Regions from separate parts of the Streptomyces sp. NPDC046727 genome, predicted to be linked through region 1. Evidence: riboswitches for the same ligand, from Rfam matches in the RefSeq annotation. Region 1 holds a riboswitch; each other region holds the start of a gene.
What was found. Region 1 has a riboswitch for cobalamin ahead of ABZ937_RS13795 (HoxN/HupN/NixA family nickel/cobalt transporter). Riboswitches for the same ligand answer to the same signal wherever they lie in the genome.

Region 1 (4,202 bases):
ACCGGTGGACGTCAACGGCGTCGCCGGCGGCGGCAACTCCTCCGGCTCGGGGGCGAGCCCGAGCCCGACCGGGGGTTAGGCCAGCCACACCGTGGTGTCCGGCGGCAGGGTGCTCCCCTTCGGCAGGGGTGTGCTGCTCAGCAGGACCTCGCCGGGTGGGAGCGGTACCGGTCCGGTGCCGAGGTTGGTGACGTTCCGCCAGGCCCCGGTGCGGCGGAAGTCCAGCACACCGGCGGCCGTGCCCGGCGTCCAGGCCAGCGTCTCGCCCTCCAGCAGCTTGCGGCGCAGCCGCAGGGCCGTGCGGTACAGCTCCAGCGTGCTGCCCTCGGCGCCGGCCTGCGCCTCGACGGCGAGGGCCGCGAAGGACGCCGGCTGCGGCAGCCAGCCGGCCCCGGGCCCGAAGCCGTACGAGGGTCCGGTCGTCATCCAGGGCAGCGGCACCCGGCAGCCGTCGCGGCCCTTGCGGACATGCCCGGTCTGCTCCCAGATCGGGTCCTGGAGCACCTCGGTGGGCAAATCGGCGACCTCGGGCAGGCCGAGTTCCTCGCCCTGGTAGAGGTAGGCCGAGCCGGGCAGGGCCAGCATCAGCAGGGTCGCCGCCCGGGCCCGGCGCACACCGGCCGCCGGGTCGACCGCGGGCGCGCTGCCGCCGGACAGCAGCCAGGCCGCCGGGTCGGTGCCGGGCGGCAGCATCAGCCGGGAGGCGTGCCGTACGACGTCGTGGTTGGACAGCACCCAGGTCGCGGAGGCCCCGGCGGACCGGGCCGTGGCCAGCGACCCGGTGATGACGTCCCGCAACTCCTCGGCGTCCCAGCGCGCCTCCAGATACTCGAAGTTGAAGGCCTGGCCGAGTTCGTCGGGGCGGGCGTACAGAGCGCGTCGGGCGCCCGGGACCCAGGCCTCGGCGACGGCGGTGCGCGGCGGGCGGTAGGCGTCGAAGACCTTCCTCCAGTCCCGGTAGATCTCATGGACCTCGTCGCGGTCCCAGTACGGGTGGCTGCCCGGCTCCACCCGCGGCAGCGCGTCCTCGCCGGTCGCGCCGATGCCGCCGACGTCCCGCAGCGGCTCGGTGAGGTCCTTGGCCAGGCCGTGGGCGACGTCGACGCGGAAGCCGTCGACGCCCCGGTCGGCCCAGAAGCGCAGGGTGGTGCGGAAGTCGGCGCGGACCTCCTCGTTGTCCCAGTTCAGATCGGGCTGTTCGGGGGCGAAGAGGTGCAGGTACCAGTCCCCGTCCGGGACCCGCCGCCAGGCGCTGCCGCCGAAGACCGACTGCCAGTCACTGGGCGGGAGTTCACCGCGCGCACCCTTGCCGGGACGGAAGACGTAGCGCTCCCGGGCGGCGGACCCGGGTCCGGCGCGCAGCGCCTCCTGGAACCAGGGGTGCAGATGCGAGGTGTGATTCGGTACGACGTCCACGACGACCTTCAGACCGAGCCGGTGCGCCTCGGCGACCAGGGCGTCGAAGTCGTCCAGGGTGCCGAGGCGCGGGTCGACGTCCCGGTGGTCGGCCACGTCGTAGCCGCCGTCGGCGAGTTCGGAGGGGTAGAAGGGGCTCAGCCACAGGGCGTCCACCCCGAGCGTGGCGAGATGGTCCAGCCGCTCGGTGACGCCCCTGAGATCACCGAGCCCGTCACCGTCGGCGTCGGCGAAGCTGCGTGGATAGACCTGGTAGATGACGGCCTGCCGCCACCAGTCGGGGTCCCTGGACGAAAGGTCTGCCATGCACGGAATCTGTCCACACCACCGGGAACCGGAAACGTCCGTCCGGGTGACCGAACAGCCGTCCGGTTCAGTCGCCGCAGTGCTCCAGCAGTCCCCGCACCTCCGCGTCCACCACCCGGTACCGCACCACGCGCCCCTCCTTCTCCCCCGCCACCACCCCGGCCGCCCGCAGCAGCCGCAGCGCCTGGGAGACGGCGGGGTCGTTCATGCCCGTGGCGATCGCGAGGTCGGAGACGGCGAGCGGTCCGGTGCGGTGCAGGGCGAGCAGCAGCGCGAGCCGGTTGGCGTCGGCCAGCAGGGAGAAGCGGTCGGCCCAGGCGCGCAGGCGGTCCGCGTCACCGATGGCGGCGATCGCCTCGCACACCCGGTGACCGTCGATGGTGCGCCGGTCGGCTCGGTCGGCAGGCACGAGATGCATGCCGTCATCCTCGCAGGCGCGCTTTTGTGATCTTGCATACCTGCGCGGGTGCGCAGCTATGCAGGAAACCGCGTGCCCCTCTACGGTGGGCGGGCCGTGGTGTTCGGGAAGTCGATGCAAGGTCGACGCGGCCCTCGCCACTGTGATCGGGGAGTCCCCGTTCCGCGTCCCGCGAGGGGCAGCCACTGGGCGTCGCAGGGCGGCCGGGAAGGCAGGAGCGGCGGATGTGCGTACCCGTAAGCCAGGAGACCGGCCACGGCAGCTCATGAAGTGATCCACGAGGTGCTGGAGCATGAAACCGATGGCTGACGCAGCTTCTTTCCGCTGGCGACGCGAGGACACCGTCAAGACGGTGGGGCTGCTGGCGGTGATCGTCGCTCTGCATGTCGTCGCCTTCGGGATCCTGTTCCTCCTCGTCGCGCCCGAGCACTACAAGGTGGGCAGCGATGTCTTCGGGGTCGGGCTCGGTGTCACCGCCTACACCCTCGGCATGCGGCACGCCTTCGACGCCGATCACATCGCCGCGATCGACAACACCACCCGCAAGCTGATGGCCGACGGGAAGCGGCCGGTGTCGGTGGGGTTCTGGTTCGCGCTCGGCCATTCCAGCGTGGTGGTGCTGCTGGCGCTGCTGATCGCGGGCGGCACCTCGCTGGCCGGGAAGGTGATGAACGAGGGGTCCAGCACCCACCAGGTGCTGGGCTTTCTCGGTACGACGGTCTCCGGGACGTTCCTGTATCTCATCGCCGCCCTGAACCTGGTCGCCCTGGTGGGCATCCTGAAGGTCTTCCGCGCGATGCGTGCCGGTGCGTACGACGAGAAGGAGCTCGAACAGCGCCTCGACTCGCGCGGGTTCATGAACCGGGTCCTCGGCCGGCTCACCCAGTCCGTCTCGCGGCCCGGGCAGATGTACCCGCTCGGCTTCCTCTTCGGCCTCGGCTTCGACACGGCCACCGAAGTCACGCTGATGGTGATGGCGGGCTCGGGCGCGGCGGCGGGCCTGCCCTGGTACGCGGTGCTCTGCCTGCCCCTGCTCTTCGCCGCCGGGATGAGCCTGTTCGACACCCTCGACGGCACGTTCATGAACTTCGCCTACCAGTGGGCGTTCTCGAATCCCGTCCGCAAGGTCTTCTACAACCTCGCCATCACCGGCCTGTCCATCGCGGTCGCCTTCTTCATCGGCACGATCGAGCTGGTCGGCGTGGTCCACGAGAAGTTCGGCCTCAGCGACCCGGTCACCGGCTGGGTGGCCGGGCTCGATCTCGACAACGTCGGCTATCTCATCGTCGGCCTGTTCGTGGTGGTATGGGCGGCGGCGCTGGCGTACTGGCGGCTGGCCCGGGTGGAGGAGCGCTGGTCGGCCCCCGCCCCCGCCGCCCCTGCCGACTAGCGTTCCACGGTCTCCAGGTAGAGCTTGACGTACCGGTCGGCGTTGACCTCCAACGCGACGTCCACCAGCGCCCGTTCGCGGCCGCCCTCGTGGATCTCGGACTCGCCCAGGCGGGGCCGGCGGTCGACGATGGTCTGGCCGCGGGTCGGGCCGGGGGCGAGGGAGACCTCGACCGGCAGGAGGCGGGTGGTGATGCCGTGCGGGTCGGCGACCGCGCACACCGCGCCCGCGTCGCCGAGGCCGCCCGCCTCCTCGGCCTCCGGCGGCTCGCCCTGGTGGGCCGGCCGGTGGGCGAGGAGTTCGCCGGCCAGGCGGGTGCCGGGCTCACTGCTCGCGCGCAGCCGGTGCACCTCGGCGCTGTCCACGACGACCTGCCGGAAGACGTCCAGGCCGTACATCGTGATCGGCACCCCGGCCGTGAGCAGGATCGCCGCGGCCTCGGGGTCGTGCCAGACGTTGAACTCCGCGACCGGCGTGGCGTTCCCGATCTCCACCGCCCCGCCCATGAACACGATCCGCTCGATGTTCCGGGTCACCTCCGGGTGGGTGCGCAGGAGCAGGGCGATGTTCGTCAGGGGTGCCGTCGGGATCAGGGTGACCGGGCGCGGGGAGGCGAGGATCTCGCGGTGCAGGAGCGTGACGGCGTCGACGTCCGCCGGGGTGCGGGACGGC
Region 2 (4,202 bases), on a different contig from region 1:
CCCGGGCGATGACGAGGAGCCGGGTCGCGGCCAAGGCCTGGGCGGCGGCGCGCAGTTCGTCCGGAAGCTGGTCGAAGGCGCGCGCCACCCGGGCGTACTCCTTGCCCTTCACCGGCCGCGCGAGGCGTTCGAACAAGCGGCGGGCCACCGCCTCGTCCACCCCGCCCGGCCCCTTGCACACCTGCGTCAGCTGCTGGTCCGCGTACCGGGCGAGCGCGCCCTCCACCCCGCCGATCTCGCGGTACCCGGCGTGCGTGAGGCGGCCGTGCGCCTGCCGTTCCCAGAGTTCCGCCAGGGCGAACTCCACCAGGGGCAGCGCGCCCGGCTCGCCGCCCGCGTCCGTGACGATCCGTTCGGCCAGGCCGGGTTCGAACTCCACTCCGGGGACGGCGGCGACGGGCAGGCGCACCACCTCGTCCAGCTGGGCCGGGGTCATCGGCGCGATCATCTGGACCGTGCCGCTGAGGGCCTCGGCCCGGCCGCCCATGACGAGTTCCTCCAGGGACGCCGAGCGCAGGGTGGCCAGGACCCGGAAGCGGCGGCCCTCCGGGTGGCAGGCCCGTGTCATCGGCAGCAGGACGTCCAGGAGGGCGCGGGCGTCGGCGGGGCGGGCGCCCACGGTCTCCTCGAACTGGTCCAGGAGGACGACGTGTCCGGCCGTACCGGCGTGCTCCAGGACGCGGGCGCCGAGCAGCACCGCCGTCCGGCCGCGGTCGCCGCCGGTGAGTTCCCGGGCCAGGTCGCGGGCGGCGGGGAACTGGCCGGCCAGGGCGGCCGCGAGGGTGCGGATCGGGTCGGTGTCCGGTTGCCCGGCGAAGTCCGTGACCGTGTGGCCGGCCGACCGGAGCAGGGGCAGCACCCCGGCACGCACCAGGGACGACTTGCCGACCCCGGAGGCTCCGGCCACCGGCACGAAGGGGTGGGTGCGGACGGCGTCGGCGATGCGGGCGCTGTCCGCGCGGCGGGCGAAGAAGACGTGGGCGTCCTGTTCGCGGAAGGGCTCCAGGCCCCGGAAGGGGGAGGGACGCAGGTCGGGGTCCAGGCCGAGCAGCAGGGCGGCCGGGATCAGGTACGCCGTCGCCGCCGGGGCACCCAGCTCCATGGCGACGGTCATGCCGACCACCCCGCCCTGCACGGTGTCCCACACCGGCGATCCGCTGAACCCCCGGGCGATCGAGGGGGATCCGGGCGCCGCCTCCATGGACGTCCAGCCCTTGCCGACCGGGGCGCGGAGCCGGCCGCGCACCCATACCCCGTGGTCGTCCGTGCGGTGCGGGAAGCCGAGGACGCGGAACGGGTGGCCCCACATGCCGGTGCCGCCCGCGAAGCGGACCGGTGCCGTGCCCGGGACGGTCTCCGCCAGGGTCAGCAGGGCGATGTCGCCGCCGCCGTCCGCCGTGACCGGACGCCAGTGGGTGACGGTCGCCGTGCGGCGCGCGGACGGCGGGTGCAGCAGCGGGAAGTCGACGGACACCGGGGCCGTGGGGGGTGTCGTGGCCGACTCGTCGCCGCCGAGCGCGCTCGCGACGACGTGCGCGCAGGTGCACAGCGTGCGTTCCGCGACCAGGAAGCCGGTGCCGGTGACCCGGCCGTCCTCGCTCCAGAAGCGTGCGATGCCGCGCGGGAGTTCGTCGTCAGGAGCGGCTTTCGCCATCACGCTGCCCCGGAATGTCCGACGGATCCGTGTTCGACCACTGCATGCTCACCGTGAAGTGCGCCTCGGTCGATCCGCGCGCCACCACCACCCCGGCCTCGGCGCTCACCGTGATGCCGAACTCGACGGTGACGGACTCGGGCGGTCTCGCCAGTGTGCGGGCCTCGGTGACGAGCGCGCCGAGTGCCGGGCGGACCCGGGTCAGTGCCTGCTGGAGGGTCTCGGCCGCCCCGGCCATCGCGCCGCCGCGCGAGACCCGCTGCACGCCCGCCGGGCCCTCGCCCGCCACCTCCAACAGCACGATCTGGCCGTCGTCCAGCAGCATCTCGCCCACATACGCCACTGTGCGTCCCCTCCCGCGTCCGTTGCGCCCCGTATGAGTCGTACGCGCTATTGCAGATGCTCACGGTGCGTGAGTACAAGCGGGAGCGGTGAATGCCGTCCGCGCGAGGGGAATTCACCGCGATCCGGCCGTCCGGCGGCGTCCGGCGTGCTAGCGGTGTGGGCCTCAGCACAGTCCGGCATCCCAGGTCAAAGGCAAGTTGACGGCCGTTCCGGGGGCGTGGTGGACTGCCCAGGCCATGTACGGCGGCAGGAGAGGAAGCCGGTGCGAATCCGGCGCGGTCCCGCCACTGTCACCGGGGAAGAACCCCCGGGAGCCAGGAACTCTCACCGCCGATTCACGTCGAACCAGGGCGCGGACACCCTGAGTGAGGACACATATCGCCATGCTCGGCTGCCCATCGAGGACCCGTACCAGGCCCGTTCCTGTGCCCACGGCCGGCTGAGCCGATGGGTGCCGATCGCACGTACGCGTACGGCGCCGCCGCCGGCGTCCTGGGCGACCTGCTCCTCGGCGATCCGCGCCGCGGGCATCCGGTCGCCGCGTTCGGCCGGGCGGCCGGAGCCGTGGAAGGCGCGTTGTGGCACGACCACCGCGGCTGGGGCGCGCTGCACACCGCCGTGTGCGCCGGTGGCGCCGTCGCTCTCGGCGCGCTGGCCGTACGCGCCGTACGCCCCTTGCCTGCCGCCTCCGTCGCGCTGACCGCCGCCGCCACCTGGGCGGTCGTGGGCGGCACGTCGCTCGCCCGGGAGGCCCGCGCCGTCGGGCGCGCGCTGGAGGCCGGGGACGTCGAGGCCGCCCGGGCCCGGCTGCCCCATCTGTGCGGCCGGGACCCGCAGGCGCTGGACGCCGACGGCATCGCCCGGGCCGTGGTCGAGTCGGTCGCCGAGAACACCTCCGACGCCGTCGTGGGCGCGCTGGTGTGGGGCGCCGTGGCCGGGGTGCCGGGGCTCCTCGGGTTCCGCGCGGTCAACACCCTGGACGCCATGGTGGGCCACAAGTCGCCCCGCCACCGGCGCTACGGCTGGGCCTCCGCCCGCCTCGACGACGTCGCCGGCTGGCCGGGGGCCCGGCTGACCGCCGTCCTCGCCGCCGCGGCCGGACCCGATGCCCGGGGCGCCCTGCGCGCCTGGAAGGCCGACGCACGCAAGCACCCGAGCCCCAACGCCGGGCCCGTGGAGGCCTCCTTCGCGGGCGCCCTCGGCGTACGCCTCGGCGGAACCCTCTCCTACGGCGGCCGGGTCGAGCACCGCCCCGTGCTCAACGGCGCCGCCGGCCGGCCGGTCCGGGTCACCGACATCGACCGGGCCGTACGGCTCTCCCGCCGCGTCGGCCTCCTCGCCCTCGGCACCACGGTCGCCGCGCGCGCACTCCTGAAAGGACGTGGGAAGTGAACGGTGGTCTCCTCGTCGCCGGCACCACCTCCGACGCCGGCAAGAGCGTCGTCACGGCCGGCATCTGCCGCTGGCTGGTACGCCAGGGCGTGAAGGTCGCGCCGTTCAAGGCGCAGAACATGTCGCTCAACTCGTTCGTGACGCGCGAGGGCGCCGAGATCGGGCGGGCTCAGGCGATGCAGGCGCAGGCCTGCCGGGTCGAGCCGACCGCGCTCATGAACCCCGTGCTGCTCAAGCCGGGCGGCGAGCAGAGCAGCCAGGTGGTGCTGCTGGGCAAGCCGGTGGGCGAGCTGAGCGCGCGCGGGTACCACGGCGGGCGTCAGCAGCAGCTCCTCGGCACGGTGCTGGACTGCCTGGCCGAGTTGCGGGGCACGTATGACGCGGTGATCTGTGAGGGGGCGGGGAGCCCGGCCGAGATCAACCTGCGGCGCACCGACATCGTCAACATGGGCATCGCCAGGAACGCGCGGCTGCCCGTGCTGGTCGTCGGCGACATCGACCGCGGGGGCGTGTTCGCCTCCTTCTTCGGGACCGTCGCCCTGCTCTCGCCCGAGGACCAGGAGCTGGTCGCCGGTTTCCTGGTGAACAAGTTCCGCGGGGATGTCAGCCTGCTGGAGCCGGGGTTGGACATGCTGCACGGGCTGACCGGGCGGCACACCTATGGTGTCCTCCCGTTCCGGCACGGGCTCGGCATCGACGAGGAGGACGGACTGCGCGTGTCGCTGCGCGGGACCGTCCGGGAGTCCACCGTCGCCCCGCCCGTCGGCGAGGACGTGCTGCGGGTCGCCGTGTGCGCGGTCCCGCTCATGTC
Region 3 (4,202 bases), on a different contig from region 1:
TGCTGCGGCAGCCCCAAGGTGATCGGGGTCGATCACGCGGCGCAGACCGCACGGCTGCGCGCGGAGGTGCCCGTGCGCATCTCCGACTGCCTCGACGTGTGCGACCAGGCCAACGTCATCGTCGTACAGCCGTCCGCCGCCGCCCGGGCCGCCGGCGCGCGGCCGGTCTGGCTGGGGCTCGTCAACGACCCGGCCGCGACCGAGGACATCATCAGCTGGGTGCGCGCCGGTGGCCCCGGCGTCGCGCCCCTGCCGGACATCCTCGACCTGTACGCCTTCACGCCACCGCGGCGTACGGATTCCTGACGCCCGCACCGAGCGGGAGGAGTTCGGCCGACGGCTGCGGCCACCCCGGCGCGTACGGCATTGAGAAGATCGTCCGTGACCTGCGGGTGCACCACATCCTGGAAGGAACCAACGAGATCATGCGCGTCATCGCGGCCCATGGCCCGACGGAGGCACTCGGATGAGCGGCAGCGAGGAACCGGTCCTGCTGGACACCAGGGGACGGGCCGCGTACATCACGCTCAACCGGCCCCAGGCGCTCAACGCCCTGAACCATGTCATGGTCCGCCGGATCGCCGAGGCCCTGACCGCGTGGGAGTGCGACCCGGACGTGCACACCGTGGTCATCACCGGGGCGGGGGAGCGCGGCCTGTGCGCGGGCGGCGACATCCGTGCCGTCCACGACGACGCCCGCGACGGCGACGGCAGCGCCTCCGCCGCGTTCTGGCGGGACGAGTACCACCTCAACGCCCGCATCGCCCGCTACCCCAAGCCGTACGTCGCCGTCATGGACGGCATCGTCATGGGCGGCGGCGTCGGCGTCTCCGCGCACGGCAGTGTCCGTGTCGTCACGGAACGGTCCCGGATCGCCATGCCCGAGACCGGCATCGGCTTCGTCCCCGACATCGGGGGCACCTGGCTCCTCGGCCGGGCACCCGGCGAACTGGGCACCCACCTGGCGCTGACCGGCGCGCAGATCGGCGCCGGAGACGCCCTGCTGTGCGGCCTCGCCGACCACTACGTACCCTCCGCCGCCCTCGGGCACTTCGTGGACGACCTCGCCGACATGCCCGTACGAGACGCGCTCGCGCGCCATGTGCAGCCGCCGACCGAGGGGCAGTTGGCCCACCGGCGAGAGTGGATCGACGCCTGCTACGCCGCCGGCACGGTCGAGGAGATCGTCCACCGGCTGCTCGGCCACGGCAGCCCCGACGCCAAGGAGGCGGCCGAGACCCTGCTCGCCAAGTCGCCCACCGCGCTCAAGGTCACCCTGGCCGCGATCCGCCGCGCCCGGCGCCTCGGCCCGCTGGAGCGGGTCCTCGACCAGGAGTACCGCGTCTCGTGCGCCGCCCTGAGCAGCCCCGACCTGGTCGAGGGGGTACGGGCCCAGATCATCGACAAGGACCGCAACCCGCGCTGGTCGCCGGCGACCCTCGCCGAGGTCACCGACGCCGACGTGGAACGCTTCTTCGCCCCGCTCGGCGACCGTGAACTGGGGCTCGCCGGGCCCGGCACCGCGCCGGCCCGCTGAGCAGGATTGCCGCATTCATCGGAGTCGGGAACATGGGCGCCCTCGCGGACGAACGACCGCTGAAATTCCGCCACCGCTGACCCACACGGCCCAGGACCGTTCGCCCGGTGCGAGAGGAAGATCACGCTGGTGGACGCGGTCTTGGCCGTGCACCGGTCGCGCGGTACGGTCTGTCCGATATCGACGACGGCGAGACGGAAGCCGGTGGGAATCCGGCACGGTCGCGCCACTGTGTGCGAGAGCCTCCAGGGGCTCCTCGTGAGTCAGACCCGTGGCCGTCGTCCTGTGCACCACCGACATGGGACGCGAACTCCCGGAGGAGGTTCTGCCATGGCGCAGACCGTCGCCCAGCCGACAGCCACCACTCCCGCCATCCCCGCCAAGCTGCCGCTGAAGGCGATAGCTCCCTGGGCGGTCTTCTTCGGCATCCTGATGCTGGTCCTGCTCTACTTCGTCGGCGCCGAACAGGGCGCCACCTCCGTGTTCAACGGCACGGACGTCCACGAATGGGTGCACGACGCACGCCACCTGCTCGGCTTCCCCTGCCACTGACGCGAGGGGACATCGCGCACCCATGAACTCCGCAACCGTACGGAACCTCCTCGTACGGGGCATGCTCGCCGGCCTCGCGGCCGGCGTGCTCGCCCTGATCGCGGCCTATCTCCTCGGTGAGCCGAGCGTCGACAAGGCGATCAGCTTCGAGGACGCCCATTCCCACGAACACGAGATGGAGGTCGTCTCCCGCTCCCTGCAGTCCACCGCCGGCCTCGCCACCGGCGTCCTGGTCTACGCGGTCGCCTTCGGCGGCATCGCCGCGCTCGCCTTCTGCTTCGCGCTCGGCCGCGTCGGCCGCTTCAGCCCGCGCGCGACGGCACTCCTGCTGTCGGGTTGCGCGCTGCTCGCCGTGTACGTCGTCCCGTTCCTGAAGTACCCGGCCAACCCGCCGTCGGTCGGTGACCCGGACACCATCAGCAGGCGGACCACCCTGTACTTCCTGATGATGCTGCTCAGCGTCCTGCTGGCGGTCGCCGCGACCCTCCTGGGCAAGCGCCTGGCGCCCAGCCTGGGCACCTGGTGGGCGACGGTCGTCGCGGTGGCCGCCTTCGCCGTCGTGATCGGTCTGGCCTACGAGTTCCTGCCGGTCGTCAACGAGGTGCCGAAGGACTTCCCGGCCACGCTGCTGTGGCGGTTCCGGCTGTCCGCGCTGGCCATCCAGTCCGTCCTGTGGGGCGGATTCGGCCTCGCTTTCGGTGAGCTGGCCGAGCGGGTACTGAACCCCAAGCCGGCGAAGGCCGCAGGAGGACGGGCGGTTCCGGCCGCGCACTGACTCCTTCCGGACACCAGAGGGCCCCTCGGAACCATCCGGGGGCCCTCTGGCGTTCCCCGGTGCGTCGAGGTGATCCGACCAGGACCGACTTCCGCGGCCTAGTGGACCTCCGGCGCGACCGGGGGCCGTCCGAGCCGTAGATTCCAGCGTCCGCCCCGCCCACTCAGCTCCGTCACCGCGAGCGGGGTGACATCGAGGCGCCAGAAGACCGGGGTCGGCAGGCCCAGCGCGGCCACGACCGCCGCGCGCACCACCTCCGGCTCGACCACGGCGAGGGTACGACCCTCCACGCCCTGTGCGTCGGCCAGCCAGCGCGTGACCCGTTCACACAGGTCCTCGACCGACTCACCGCCGTGCGGAGCGCAGGCGGGGTCCGTGAGCCAGCGGCCCACCGCCTCCGGCTCGACGGCCCCCACCTCCTCCAGGCTCCGACCTCGCCAGCGACCCACATCGAGACCGGCCAACTCCGGCACGGGTACGCCGTCCAGGCCCAGGGCCGCCGCCGTCTCACGGCAACGCACGCTGGGAGAAGCGAGTACACGGACCGCGGCGGGCAGCGAACCGGCCGCCGCACGGGCCCGGGCCGCGCCGCTGTCGTCGAGAGAGCCGCCGTCGTCGAAGCGGGCCTGCCGCAGGGACGCGCTCATGGCGGGCGAGACGAGAAGGACTCGGCTGGTCACGCGATCGCTCCTGGTCCTGTTTTCATGCAGCTGTTGTCGTGTCGACTCCGGCGACGTCAACTCGCCGGCGGGATTGTCGTGTTGGGCGAGCGCGAACATAGCATCCGCAGAACTCACAGTTGTGCCGCGAACCCCCTCCTCTCCTTGCCGAGGGAGCGGTGGACCTGGCCGGACAGGCCTAGCGGAGCACGATGATCACCAACACCGTGTGGCCGAACCGATGGTCGAAGCGGTGGTCGAATCGGTGGTGGAACCGGGACCCACCGTGGTCGGAGCAGCGCCAGTCGTGGTGGAAGCACCAGTCGCTGACCACATCGCCCTGGACGGCAGGGGCTGCCGCCGCGGCCGTGCCTGCCGTGCCGATCGCAGCGCCGCCGGCCATCACGATGCCGACTGCGGACGCCGCGACGAGACGCCTTGCGCGTTGTGCTCGCATGATGGACACACCCTTTCCTGCGCCCTCCCGCGCGACTCTCAGCGGCTCGAGAGAGCCGCCCTGCTTTTGGTACGTCGGCGGCGGCGTTTTGGATTGGCGTTCGGAATTCCGCCCGGCGCAATCCCGCCGAGCGTCGCTTCCGTATGTCCTACGCACGAGGCGATACCTCCTGTGCAGCAGCTCCATCCGCCGGTTCCTCGGTCGGTCCACTCCCCGCAGATG
Region 4 (4,202 bases), on a different contig from region 1:
CCTGCGCCCAGTGCGGGAGCGGGACTTCGGGAAGGGTGAGGAGGGTGTGCGTGCCCGGGATGGGGGAGCCGAGCGCCACCGCGAAGAGGACGCGGATGAGGAGGACGGCGAGGGCGAGTCTGACGAACGCGGTGTAGGAGCGGGCCCAGGGGGCGGGGGAGCGGTGCGTCGCCACGACATAGCCGGAGGCGGCTATGAGGAGGGCGAGGAGGAGCGGGTTGGTGGTGCGGGTGGCGGCCGTCCCGAGCCCGAGCGCCCAGAGCCACCAGGCACCGGGATGCACCGTGGCGCCATGAAGCCGACGGGACGGCAACTCCCCGGAGGCGCGGGGAGTTGCGCGACCGGCCACGGCGCATCCGCACGCGCAGGACGGCCCGCACTCACCCCGACTCATCGCGCCGCCGACGTGCCTGCCACACCGCCGCGCCCGCCAGCAGGGCGACCACTCCCGCACCGATCGGCAGCCCCAGGGAGGGGCCGCCATCGGTACCGCTGTCCGAACCGCTGTCCGTGCCGCTCCTCCCCTCGGCCGAGACCTGCTCCCCGCACCCCTTCACCGGATACCCGGCGATGGCGCACAGCAGGGCGTTGGTGTCGTACCGGAGCGGCTTGGCCACCGCGGCCAGCGCCTCCGCGGCGGTGGCGTCGGACGACACCTGCGCGCACGCGGTACGGCCCGCCGGCGGCTTCTCGCCGGACGGCGCGTCCGTACGGGTGCCGAAGTCGAGGACCAGCGCCACCCGCTTCATGCCGGACTTCGCGGGCGTACCCGCGCAGATCGCGGCGAAGTCCGCCGTACCCCGCGGCCGGCTCGCGTCCGCCGAGTCCGCGCTCACCGCGAACCGGAAGCCCTGGACCGCGCCGTCGTCGGGACGGACGGTCGACGGACCCTGGGTGGCGTACGTCCAGTAGTGGCCCGTGCGCTCCCAGAAGGACCAGTAGCGGTACCCGGTGGCACCGGCCTGCCCGGCGGAGCCGAGCAGCAGCAGCGCGGCGACCAGCACCGGCAGGGCACGGCGGACGGCGGTCACAGCTGGCGCTTCTTCCGGCCGCTGAGCAGGAAGCCGATGCCGATGCCGGCGACGAGCCCGACGCCGACGATCCACCAGACGCCGGTCCGGGAGTCCTCCTCCTTCTCCTTCGGCGCCGGCTTGTGCGTAGCGGCATCCATCTGCGGGGCGGGGCCCTGCGCGTTGAGGGCACGGACCAGGCTGGTGCCGCCGAAGTCGCCCGGCTGCTCCCCGATCGCGTGCGCGGCGAGGATGAGCTGGGCGTACGCGGCCGGGCCGCTCTGCTTCGCCCACGGGCCGGCGTTCTTCTCCAGCCAGGCGTACGCCTTCTTCGCCGGCTCGGTGCGGCCGTCCGCGGCGAGCGCGACGACGGCGTCGGCGGTGTTGCCGAAGTCGGGCTGGGCCTTGGCGCCGGGCAGCGTGGACTGCAGGTGGCCGGAGTGCGCCACGGCCGCCGCCAGGTAGGCGCCGGCGTTGTCGGCGACCTGGGTGCGGGTGGGGTGGCCGGCCTTGGCGCAGGCGTCGTTCGCCGGGGCCTTGCCGGACTCCGCCACGAACCCCTTGCCGAGCGCGCCCAGCACACCGGCCGCCGTCGCGTCCGCGTTGGCGAGCAGCTTGCCCTTCTTGTCCGGCTGGTAGGCGAGGGCGCCGCCGCCGTCCTGGGCGCAGGGCAGGGCGAGGGCGGACAGCGCGTCGTAGGGGGACTTGCCGGACGTGCGGACGTCGGCCGGGTCGGCGCCGGCCGCGGCCAGCGCGCCGATGACGACGGAGGTGGAGTTGGCGTCGCTGGCGCCGCCCGGGTAGTAGCTCCAGCCGCCGTCCTTGTTCTGCACGGACTTCAGCCAGTCCACGGCCTTGCCGACGGCACCGCCGCGTCCGCCGGTCGCGGCCAGCGCCTGGGCCGCGGCGGCCGTGCTGTTGGTGTCGGTCTTGAGCCGGTCGTCGCAGGCCTTGGCGGGGGTGGTGCGGAAGGCGGCGAAGGCGCCGTTCGCGCACTGCTGGCCGGTCAGCCAGTCCACGGCCTCGGCGGCCGGCCGGTAGCCGAGCGTCCGCTGGGCGAGCAGGGTCAGCGACTGCCGCCACACGCCGTCGTACGTCGGGTCCCCCTTGCCGTACAGCCCGGACGGGACCGTCACCTTCGGGGACGGGGACGCGTCGGCGGCCGTGGCGGGCGCGGCGGCGGCCAGCACGCCTACGGCGGCGAGAGCCGCGGCACTGCGGCGTACGTTCATGGTCGGCGACTGCCTCTCCTGCGGGGAGCCGGGCAGCGCACGGGTGACACCCCGGGCGGCTCGGCTCCGTAGACCTCGACGGTGCCGTGCGGGGCGGGCTGCCTGCGCACGTGAGCCGGTCAACGTCCCGTGCGGGGCAGTCCGGCTCACCGCTGTCCGGCGGCTCACGGTTGCGGGTCAGCGCCGGAATTGCACCGGCTTTACCCCGTACGGGTGTGATGACGACCCCGTCACTTTACCGGCCGCCCCGCGCGGGCCGGGGGGTGGCTGTGGGCACACGGGCGTGGTGACTAGGGTCACCGGCATGACGGGGACGGGGAGACTGCTCGGCTCGGGCCGCTCGGCCGACGTGTACGAGATCGACGACGCGTGGGTGCTGCGCCGGGACCGGGACGGCTGGGGGGACGCGGCGGCCGAGGCGGACGTGATGGCGTACGTGGGGCGGCACGGGTATCCGGTGCCCCGGGTACGGCCCTCCGGCTCGCGCACCGATCTGGTCCTGGAGCGGCTGTCCGGCCCGACGCTGCTGGGCGCCCTCGCGGCCGGCCGGACCGGGACGGCGGAGGCCGGCGCGCTGCTGGCCCGGCTGCTGCGCGAACTGCACGCCGTACCGGGGCGGAACGCGGCCCGTCCCGAGGCGCGCGTCCTGCATCTGGACCTTCATCGGGACAATGTGATGCTGACCGCGGACGGGCCGCGGGTCATCGACTGGTCCAACACGGAGGACGGGCACCCGGGCCTGGACTGGGGCATGTCGGCGGTGATCCTCGCTCAGGTCGCCGTCGGCGGCGAGGCGTTCGCCGGACCGGCCCGGGAGCTGCTCACCGCCCTGCTCGCCGACCCTTCCGGGGTGACGGAGGCGGGGCTGGCCGAGGCCCTGCGGCGCCGGTCCGCCAACCCGACCATGAGCCGGCGGGAGGTCGCCCTGCTGCCGGCGGCCGAGAAGCTGGTCCGGGGGCTGGTCTTCTCCTAGTTCCGGGCCGCTGGTCTTCCCCTAGCTCCGGGCCGCTGTTGGTCCTAGGCCGCGTACAGGTCCGCCGTCGGGGCCACTGTCGCGGTGAGGTGGCGGGCCATGCGGCGCAGGGTCTCCTCGCACTGGGCGGCGTCCTCGCCCGTCGCCACCCAGTGGGCGAGGCGGTCGGTGTCGTCCGCGTGCGGGGCCGCCGTCACCGGGTCGCCGGCCTGCCGGGTGAGGACCATGCGCTCGGCGGACGGCTCGTGTTCGACGGCGGGGTCCAGGTGCAGCTGGGTCAGGCGGCCGGTCACGGCGGGGTAGGCGAACTGGACGGCGGCGGCCCGCTGCCGGGTGGGGGTCAGCTCCGGGTGCCCGCCGGTGGCCAGGGCGACGGCGACCAGGGCGAGGTCGACACCGGTGGCCCGCTCCACCAGCAGCGGGATCAGGTCGCCGGGCAGATGCGGGGCCACGCCCAGCACGCGGGGGCCGCGGGCGGTCAGCCGCAGCGTGACCTGAGCGACCGTGTGGGTGAGGCCGAGGGCGCGGACCGTCCGCTCGACGCACTGGCGCAGGAACCGGTTGTGCAGCAGCCCGTCGTGGGCGTGGACGCCGTGCCGCAGCGGGCGGCGGGCGGGCGGCGGACCCGGCGTCGTACGGGTCAGCGCGACGATGCGGACCTCGTCGTCCAGGACGACGGTCTCGGCGGACACCAGCGGCCCCTCCCCGTCCTCGGGGTTCTGGGGCTCGGCCGTCGGCACGCTGTGCCGTCGCAGCAGCGCCGGTAACGCGACGGGGTCGGCGCAGGCCGCGGCCGTCTCGTCCGGCAGGCCCGGTAACCCCAGCCGGCCCGCGATCCGCGCGGCGGTGACCAGGTGCTCCCCGGACCAGGTCAGCACGCCCCCGACCGGACGCCCTGCCGCGTACCGCAGCACGGCGTCCGCCGTCTGGGTCTCCCGGGCCGGGTCCGCCGCGAGATGACCGGACAGGTACGGACACGCCCAGGCC

Region 2: another riboswitch for cobalamin. It lies ahead of ABZ937_RS35355 (cobalamin biosynthesis protein); the one in region 1 lies ahead of ABZ937_RS13795 (HoxN/HupN/NixA family nickel/cobalt transporter).
Region 3: another riboswitch for cobalamin. It lies ahead of ABZ937_RS35510 (CbtB-domain containing protein); the one in region 1 lies ahead of ABZ937_RS13795 (HoxN/HupN/NixA family nickel/cobalt transporter).
Region 4: another riboswitch for cobalamin. It lies ahead of ABZ937_RS37280 (prenyltransferase/squalene oxidase repeat-containing protein); the one in region 1 lies ahead of ABZ937_RS13795 (HoxN/HupN/NixA family nickel/cobalt transporter).

The regions. Positions count from the first base shown of each region.
Region 1 covers NZ_JBEYYR010000009.1:115,211-119,412, reverse strand. Annotated here, with positions in the region: gene ABZ937_RS13810 (DUF4142 domain-containing protein) at 1-79, shown strand, start outside; gene ABZ937_RS13805 (glycoside hydrolase family 13 protein) at 76-1,722, opposite strand; gene ABZ937_RS13800 (metalloregulator ArsR/SmtB family transcription factor) at 1,790-2,140, opposite strand; cobalamin riboswitch at 2,221-2,413, shown strand; gene ABZ937_RS13795 (HoxN/HupN/NixA family nickel/cobalt transporter) at 2,442-3,530, shown strand; gene ABZ937_RS13790 (nucleoside hydrolase) at 3,527-4,202, opposite strand, start outside.
Region 2 covers NZ_JBEYYR010000040.1:65,542-69,743, forward strand. Annotated here, with positions in the region: gene ABZ937_RS35345 (serine protease) at 1-1,654, opposite strand, end outside; gene ABZ937_RS35350 (CU044_2847 family protein) at 1,635-1,979, opposite strand; cobalamin riboswitch at 2,204-2,346, shown strand; gene ABZ937_RS35355 (cobalamin biosynthesis protein) at 2,447-3,391, shown strand; gene ABZ937_RS35360 (cobyric acid synthase) at 3,388-4,202, shown strand, end outside.
Region 3 covers NZ_JBEYYR010000041.1:6,519-10,720, forward strand. Annotated here, with positions in the region: gene ABZ937_RS35495 (hypothetical protein) at 1-306, shown strand, start outside; partial or broken gene ABZ937_RS35500 (acyl-CoA dehydrogenase family protein) at 360-470, shown strand; gene ABZ937_RS35505 (enoyl-CoA hydratase/isomerase family protein) at 467-1,537, shown strand; cobalamin riboswitch at 1,688-1,831, shown strand; gene ABZ937_RS35510 (CbtB-domain containing protein) at 1,868-2,089, shown strand; gene ABZ937_RS35515 (CbtA family protein) at 2,112-2,864, shown strand; gene ABZ937_RS35520 (histidine phosphatase family protein) at 2,963-3,544, opposite strand; gene ABZ937_RS35525 (hypothetical protein) at 3,723-3,980, opposite strand.
Region 4 covers NZ_JBEYYR010000046.1:10,501-14,702, forward strand. Annotated here, with positions in the region: gene ABZ937_RS37270 (energy-coupling factor transporter transmembrane component T) at 1-313, opposite strand, end outside; gene ABZ937_RS37275 (SCO2322 family protein) at 381-1,031, opposite strand; gene ABZ937_RS37280 (prenyltransferase/squalene oxidase repeat-containing protein) at 1,028-2,242, opposite strand; cobalamin riboswitch at 2,360-2,487, opposite strand; gene ABZ937_RS37285 (phosphotransferase) at 2,547-3,215, shown strand; gene ABZ937_RS37290 (hypothetical protein) at 3,260-4,202, opposite strand, start outside.